Regions from separate parts of the Rhizobium sp. ERR 1071 genome, predicted to be linked through region 1. Evidence: riboswitches for the same ligand, from Rfam matches in the RefSeq annotation. Region 1 holds a riboswitch; the other holds the start of a gene.
The links. Region 1 has a riboswitch for FMN ahead of ribB (3,4-dihydroxy-2-butanone-4-phosphate synthase). Riboswitches for the same ligand answer to the same signal wherever they lie in the genome.
Positions count from the first base shown of each region.

Region 1 (4,209 bases):
TTCCCGGTCTTGCCAATCTATGGATGTCGGTCACCAAGGACAGCGCTCTCGTCGCCGTCGTCGGCTACCAGGAACTGGCTCTCGCCACGCGGCTCGCTGGCGCTAGCACCAAGCACTATTTCATCTTTTTCCTGGCTTCCGCCCTCATTTATCTCGCTCTCACGCTCGTCTCGAACGCCCTCTTCGACCTGCTGGAGCGGCGTGTACGCCGCGGCCAGCCGAAGCTTGCCTGAGGGGTGCCGGCATGACCTTCTCATGGATATCCGCCTATTGGCCGCTTCTGTTGACGGGAGCCGTGCAAACGCTGTCGCTGCTTGTGATTTCCGTCGTCTTCGGCTTCGTCATCGCGATCGGCCTCGCCTTTTCCCAGGTCAGCGGCGGCCCCATCCTGCGAAGCCTTGCGCGTGGCTACTGCACCTTCTTTCGGGGCACGCCGCTGCTGATACAGCTCTGGCTGCTCTACTACGGCGTCGGCTCTCTTCTGCCGATGATCCCGGGAATCCGCCAAAGCCTGTTCTGGCCGATCCTACGTGAAGGTTTCTTCTTCGCGGCCGTCAGCTTCACGCTGAATTACGCGGCCTATGAGGCGGAGGTTTTGCGCGGTGCATTGCTGGCCGTTCCGAAAGGCGAGCTGGAAGCCGGCCGCGCCTTCGGCATGCGCCCCCTGACGCTGACGCGGCGCATCTGGCTGCCGCGCGCCATTCGCATCGCATTGCCGACGATCGGCGGCGAAATCGTCATGCAGTTGAAGGCAACGCCACTCGCCTTCACCGTCACCGTGATGGACCTCTATGCCGTTGCCACCAAGGTTCGTCAGGACACCCTGCTGGTCTACGAGCCTCTGATCGTCGTCACCGTCTTCTATCTCGTCATCACAGCCATCATCGCGCGAAGCTTCCGGTTCCTAGAAGCGCAGGTGCCGGTGCGGCGCTAACCCCGGCATGAAGGAGAGATCAAACCTCTCCGCAGATCCGAGCCATTCTGGAGATCCCATTCATGAGCAAACCCTTGATCCTCGACGGCGGCATGAGCCGCGAACTGCTGCGTCTCGGCGCGGAACTGAAGCAACCGGAATGGTCGGCGCTGGCACTGGTCGATTCACCGGAGATTGTCCGGCAGGTGCATGACGAATTCATCGCTGCCGGTTCGGATGTCGTTACGACCAACAGCTACGCGCTCGTGCCCTTCCACATTGGCGAGGAACGGTTCTGGAAGGAAGGGGCTGATCTCATCACCCTTTCCGGACGGCTGGCGCGCGACGCCGCTAACGCCTGCAAGGATCGAAAAATCCTGGTCGCAGGCTCCCTGCCTCCGATCTTCGGCTCCTACGAACCACAGAATTTCGATCCGTTACGCGTTCAGGACTATCTCAAGGTTCTGGTCGAAAACCTCTACCCTTACGTCGATGTCTGGCTCGGGGAAACCCTCAGCTTGATCGCGGAGGGAGAGGCGGTTCGGACGGCGGTCGCTGAAACCGGCAAACCGTTCTGGATCTCCTTCACGCTTGCGGATGACGCCGCGCAAAGGAATGGCGCCTCGCCTAAGCTCCGCTCCGGCGAACTTGTCGAGGATGCGGCTCGGTGGGCAGCGTCATCTGGCGCGGACGCGCTCCTGTTCAACTGCAGCAAACCGGAAGTCATGCGCAAGGCCGTCGATGCGGCAGCGGAGGTTTTCAAGCAGGGCGGCGATAATCTGCGGATCGGCGTCTATGCCAATGCTTTCGAGGGAGAACAAGGCGAGTCGGCCGCCAACGAGGGCCTTCACGCGACCCGTCAGGATCTGAATGACGACGCCTATTCGCGCTTCGCCTGTTCATGGGTCGATGCCGGCGCGACGATGGTCGGTGGTTGCTGCGGGATCGGCGCCGGGCATATTCATAGGCTGAGGAAGGCTCTCCTTCATCCTCAAGGAGCATAGGAGAGCCTTGCGCAAGCATCGATCCGGGCAGGATCAAAATAGGCTGTATCGGAACGATCAGGCAGCCTTGAAGGGAGCGCTTGCGGCCCTGTAGGCAATCAGATCCTCGATCGTCACGAGATGGAGGCCATGCCGCTCGGCAAAGACCTCAAGCTCTGGAAGGCGCGCCATCGTGCCGTCGTCGTTCGCCACTTCGCAGATGACGCCGGCCGGCGAAAGGCCGGCAAGCCGGGCCAGATCCACGGCTGCTTCCGTGTGCCCAGGACGCGACAGGACGCCGTTTGGATGCGCGCGAAGCGGAAAGATATGACCGGGCCGGGCAAATTCCTCAGGACGCGATCCGTCCCTGACGAGGGCTTGAACGGTTGCCGCCCTGTCGGCGGCGGATATTCCGGTCGTGGTTTCCGGAATGTAGTCGACGGAAACGGTGAAGGCGGTCTTGAGGACTTCCGTGTTGCGCGGCACCATCAACGGAATATCGAGCTCGTCGAGCCTCTCGCCCTCCATCGGAACGCAGATGAGACCACGGGCATGGTTCATCATGAACGCGATCGCCTGCGGTGTGACCGCTTCCGCGGCGATCACCAGATCGCCTTCGTTTTCGCGGTCACGATCATCGACAACCACGATGATCTCGCCCCGCGCAATCGCAGCGATCGCATCTTCAATTTTCGAAATTGCCATTTTCCTGCCTTTCAAGGGTTGCCGTTCGAAACGGCGTGCATGGCCGGTCAAAGCCACCATTTTCCCTTGGGCGAACAAGCATGTGAACGCCGCCACGACGCGGCGTCTCCTGCATTGCTCTCTTCCATCCGGACTATACCGTCGGCTCCGGCATCTCACCGGATCTGCTGACCCTTCCGAAAGCTCGGAAGGCGCTCGCGGGCTCGAGGAAACTCCCCATACCGCCGGTGGGGAATTACACCCCGCCCTGAGAACAATTGAAAGATAAGGGATCAATGCCTCATTCCGCAAGAGGCTTTGATCGCCAAAACGTCGAGAATCCGATCCGCCCAACGAACGCACCGTTCCTCATTGTCGAACTACGACATGATCAAGCCGCCATCGACATTGATCGTCTGGCCCGTGATATAGGCCGCATCGTCGCTGGCCAGGAAAGTGACGAGACCGGCGACATCTTCGCCCGATCCGGCCCGTTTCATCGGAATGCCCTGGACCCATTCCTTCATGAGTTCGCCGGGGCCGTAATTGCCCAAAAGCTTCCCCCAAGCCTGGTCGTTATAGGCCCACATGTCGGTTTCGATGATGCCTGGGCAAAAAGCGTTCACTGTGATGCCTTCGGTCGCGACTTCCTTGGCAAGGCTCTGGGTAATGCCGACGACGCCCATCTTCGATGCCGCATAATGCGGCGTGTAGATGAAGCCGTCCCGCGCCTGGCCGGAAGCGGTATTGATGATGCGGCCGCCGCGGCCATGTTTGCGCATGCGGGCAATCGCCTCCTGGGCGCAGAGGAAGACACCTTTGGTATTGACCGCCATGACCTTGTCCCATTCGCCCTCGGTCATGTCCTCGACGCGGGCGATGGTGATGACACCGGCATTCTGGATGGAAACATCGACGGCACCGAAGGCCACCTCAGCCGCCTCGTAGAGCCCCTTCACACTGGCCTTGTCGGTCACGTCACCGATGAAGGAAATCGCCTTCCCGCCGTCAGCCTTGATCGCATCGGCGACCGCATGGACGGAATCCTCATTGGCCGAGACTACGAGATTGGCGCCCTCACGCGCGAACCGTCTGGCGATCGCGGCCCCGATGCCGCGGCTCGCGCCGGTGATGACCACGGTCTTGTTTTCGAAACGCTGCATTTCCTATTCCTTTCGCGGTGACAGCCACGCCAGGCGCCGGCTCAAGGGGCCGAGCGCCCGCCTGTTGCTGGCGACTTCAAACGGCGGCCGAGATAATCCCGGCAAACTCCGATGCCTTCAGGGATGCGCCCCCGACCAGGGCACCATCGACGTTGCGAACGCCGAAGATTGCCCTTGCGTTCGATGCTTTGACCGAACCGCCATAGAGGATCCTGACATCCTTCCCCTCTTCTCCCAGCCGCTTTTCAAGCGCCTGGCGGATGGACGAATGCATCTCCTCGATCTGCTCCAGGGTCGGAACTAGCCCTGTTCCGATCGCCCACACTGGTTCATAGGCGATCACCGTGTTCGAACTGGTTGCGGTGTTGGGAATTGATGCTTCTAGCTGGGCACGAACCACTTCGATCGCCCTGCCCTCGTCCCGTTCCGCACGTGTCTCCCCGACGCAAATGATGCTCGTCAGCCT
Region 1 covers NZ_VITM01000005.1:385,367-389,575, reverse strand. Annotated here, with positions in the region: gene FBZ99_RS20100 (ABC transporter permease) at 1-233, shown strand, start outside; gene FBZ99_RS20095 (ABC transporter permease) at 245-934, shown strand; gene FBZ99_RS20090 (homocysteine S-methyltransferase family protein) at 997-1,917, shown strand; gene ribB (3,4-dihydroxy-2-butanone-4-phosphate synthase) at 1,975-2,601, opposite strand; FMN riboswitch at 2,714-2,860, opposite strand; gene FBZ99_RS20080 (glucose 1-dehydrogenase) at 2,961-3,743, opposite strand; gene tpiA (triose-phosphate isomerase) at 3,820-4,209, opposite strand, start outside.

Region 2 (4,209 bases), on a different contig from region 1:
TTGAGACGGTGCCGGAGCGGGATTTCTCCTCGAAGACCGTCCTGGATTTCGGCTGCAACCGTGGCGGCTTTCTACGGCTGCTTTATGCCATGCGGCCGTTCCGACGCGGTGTCGGCATCGATATCGCTTCGGAATCGGTGGCTGCCGCTGTCGAAGCCGCAGGCAACATGCCGCTCCAGTTTCAAGTCACGACCGACCTGGCGCCCTTTGCCGACAGCTTCGACGTGGCTTTCAGCTATGAGGTGATCTATCTGCTGCCGGAGTTGAGAGAGCATGCCGAGGGGATGTTCCGGGTCCTGCGCAATGGGGGCGTCTATTACGCGGTGACCGGGTGCCACAATGAAATGCCGCTTTGGCCGAAGTGGCTCGAGCTGATAGGCAACAACAGCAACGCGCCCATGCAGGATCGCTCGCCACAGGACTATATCGAAGCCTTCACGGCAGCAGGCTTCGATGTTTCCGTCAGGCGCTTCGGCTATGATGGTTTTGTGCGTGCCACCAAGGATCGGAAATATTATCCGAGCATTCTCGATGCGTTGAGCTATCCAGCCGAATACAAGCTGCTGTTCCGGCTGGAGAAGCGTATCTGATATGGAGACGATCGACCGAAAGGGCGGCAGCGCGCTCTGGCATCAGATCGGCGAGATCCTGGCGGCCGATATTGCCGCTGGGACTTTCGCGCCCGGAGAGAAATTGCCGACCGAGCCCGAGCTGATGCGGCGGTTCGGCGTCAGCCGTTTCACCGTGCGGCAGGCGCTGGGGCACTTGGAGCAGCGTGGATTGGTCCGCGCCGAACAGGGGCGGGGAACCTTCGTTCATAGGGGCGTGCTCGACTATACGCTGTCGAAACGCACCCGCTTCCACAAAAATCTGATCGAGCAAGGTTTCGAACCGGGCGGCGAGCTGCTCGTTCACGAGATCGTGCCGGCGACCGAACGCGTCGCGGCCCATTTAAAGATCGCAATCGGCGCGTCGGTCATCCATCGTCGCGGTGTCATGACGGCCGACGGTATTCCAGTGGAATTGGGGGATTCCTATTATCCGGCCGAACGTTTTCCCGATTTCGATCAGGCTAGATTGAGGCATCCGACAATCTCGGCAGCGCTCGCCAGCTATGGCGTCACCGACTATGAGCGCTTGTCGACGGAGATCGAGGCGCGCATGCCGACGGCCGACGAGGCGCGGATCCTGCGCCAGCCGAAATCCGCGCCGTTGCTGGTGACGCGCAAGGTGGATGCGGATACCGACGGAGTGCCGATCACCTATTCGGAATCGGTCTGGCCGGCCGAGCGCACCACATTCAATCTCGATCTGCGGTGAGAGCGCCGGAGAGCCCTTGAGGCTCTTCGCGAGCTTGAACTAGCGGTGGGAGAGGATATTGACCACCTTGCCGAAGGGGTCGCGGACGTAGAAGCGGCGGACACCCCACGGCTCGTCCGTCAGGTCATACAATATGCCGAAGCCCATGGAGGTGGCGCGCTGATAAAGCGTATCGACATCGTCGACTTCGATGGAAAGGTCGGGGACGAGCGTTCCCGAACCGCCCTCGCTGGCGACGCTGATCTGCGGCACTGTTGCCGCTTCAGAGGCGAAGGTCAGGATCCAGCCGTGATCCATGACGATGTCGAGGCCGAGCAGGTCGTGGTAGAAAAGACGGGCCGTGGCGGGATCGGCGGCGGACAGGTTCGGGATGATGCGTAGGACGGTCACTGACGTTTCTCCCTTGTGATGTGGAGGCGAGCTCTAGCCGCGCCTCCACGATGCTGGTTCAGACCGTGACGGCCGGCAGCAGCTTGGCGCGCTCCGCCAGGATGTGGCGGCAGGCGCTGGCGACTTCCCGGCCCTTGATGATGAAATGTTCCTTGAAGAACTGGATGTGGGCTTCCGACTCCTGGAAGTGATGCGGGGTCAGGACTGCCGACAGGATCGGCACGCCGGTGTCCAGCTGGACGCGCATAATAGCATCAAGAACCGTATTGGCGACAAATTCATGGCGATAGATGCCACCGTCGACAACGAAAGCGGTGGCAACGATTGCGGAATAACGGCCGTTGCGGGCGAGCGTCTGAGCATGCAGCGGAATTTCCAAGGCGCCGGGCACGTCGAAGATATCGATCGGCGATGCACCTTCCGTCGTCTGCCATTCGGCAACGAAGGAGTCGACCGAGCGATCGACGATATCGGCATGCCAGCGAGCCCGAATGATCGCGACGCGGCTCGGCTGGGTAGAAATCGAAATGGTCATGAATTTTGCCTTTCAAGGGTTGTTGTCAAATATCCCTTGGGCGAACACGCAACATCGCGGCATCCCTCGCGCGGAGGAGGTGCGATCCTGCTTGCTCTCTTCCATCCGGACTATACCGTCGGCTCCGGCATCTCACCGGATCTGCTGACCCTTCCGAAGGCTCGGAAGGCGCTCGCGGGCTCGAGGAAACTCCCCATACCGCCGGTGGGGAATTGCACCCCGCCCTGAGAACGTCCGGACTATAAATGCTTTCTCTCATGAAAATCAAAGAAAAACGCCGGGCTTCTGACCCGGCGTCCGCGAATAATTTTCCAAAATGACCCTGCGACGCAGGGTGCTTTCTCAATCCTGAATCACGAGCAGATCGGAGGAGGCGAAGCGCAGCGTCACCTTCTCGCCGACGCTCGGAGGCATCATCCCGGGGCTGTTGAACATGTCGAAGGAAATCGTGTTGCCAGCAACGTTCATGCGGGTGCGAATGACCGAACCCAGGAAGTGTGCCGAAGAGACTTCGCCCGTGAGAGCCGTATCGCCTTTGGCCGATTCCGCCAGCGAACCGGCTTCCGGACGCAGGGCGAGTGATACGGTGTCGCCCGGTTTATAGGCCGTCACCGACTGCTTCAGGGTCACACCCTGATCGCCGATCATGATGCGGTTGCTATCGGGATCGACGACCTTGCCTTCGATCAGGTTTAGCGTACCGACGAAGGAAGCGACGAAGCGGGTTGCCGGCGTGTTGTAAATCTCGAAAGGCGTGCCGATCTGATCGGCGCGACCGGCATTCATGACGACGATGCGATCGGAGATCGACAGGGCTTCTTCCTGGTCGTGGGTCACGAAAACGGTGGTGATGCCGAGCTGCTGCTGGATGGCGCGGATTTCTTCGCGCAGCGAAATGCGGATCTTGGCATCAAGGGCCGAAAGCGGCTCGTCGAGCAGGAGCACTTGCGGCTTGACGGCGATAGCGCGGGCGAGCGCCACGCGCTGCTGCTGGCCGCCGGACATCTGATAGGGATAGCGGCCGGCGAGATGGTCGAGCTTGATGAGAGCCAGCATCTCCTTGACGCGCTTATCGATGTCGGGCTTTGCCATGCCGGCCACTTTGAGGCCGAAAGCGACGTTGTCGTGCACCGTCATGTTCGGGAACAGCGCGTAGGCCTGGAACACCATGCCGATATTCCGCTGGTTCGGTTTTAACGCCCGCTGATCCTTGCCGTTGATCGACAGGGTGCCGGCGGTCGGCGTTTCGAAACCGGCGATCATGCGCAGCACGGTCGTCTTGCCGCAGCCCGATGGTCCAAGGAAGGAGATGAATTCTCCCTTCTCGATTTGCATATTGAAATCGTGAACGACCTGAACTTCGCCGAATGATTTCTTGATGTGGGTGAGTTCGAGAAAAGCCATGGTGAGAAGCCTTACGCCTTAACCGGAGCCAGTTTTGAGAAGCGGGAAACGAGCTGCAGCAGACCCATGCTAAGCCAGGTGACAGCAAGCGCAATGATGGCGAGCGCCGAGGATTGATAAGCCTGGTTGGCGCCGACGAGCTGCATGTAAGGGCCGAAAGCCGGACGATTGAGCAGCGAGGCCATCGTGAATTCGCCCATGACGATCGCCAGCGTGATGAATGCGCCGGAGAGCACGCCGCTCATGACATTGGGGAAAATGCAGCGGAGCATGATGGTTGTCCACTTCGCGCCAAGGCTTTCTGCGGCTTCCGTCAGGGTGCCGACATCGATCGTGCGCATCGCCGTGTCGACTGAACGATACATATAGGGGAGCGCCAAGACAATATAGGAGCAGACAAGAAGGAAGTTCGTCGTCTGCTCGAAGCCTGTCAAAGGCAGGATCGATGACGAATTGTAGAGGCGCAGATAGCCGAAGACGATGACGATGGCGGGGATGACCAGCGGCATCAGCGTGATGAACTCGACGATCGGGCGTATTTGGGGCAAACGGAGGCGCAC
Region 2 covers NZ_VITM01000002.1:732,900-737,108, forward strand. Annotated here, with positions in the region: gene FBZ99_RS08890 (class I SAM-dependent methyltransferase) at 1-590, shown strand, start outside; gene phnF (phosphonate metabolism transcriptional regulator PhnF) at 592-1,320, shown strand; gene FBZ99_RS08900 (VOC family protein) at 1,360-1,710, opposite strand; gene FBZ99_RS08905 (6,7-dimethyl-8-ribityllumazine synthase) at 1,769-2,245, opposite strand; FMN riboswitch at 2,335-2,481, opposite strand; gene FBZ99_RS08910 (ABC transporter ATP-binding protein) at 2,588-3,649, opposite strand; gene FBZ99_RS08915 (ABC transporter permease) at 3,661-4,209, opposite strand, start outside.
Region 2: it holds a riboswitch for FMN, as region 1 does, so the genes downstream of both, FBZ99_RS08905 (6,7-dimethyl-8-ribityllumazine synthase) here and ribB (3,4-dihydroxy-2-butanone-4-phosphate synthase) in region 1, are expected to answer to the same signal.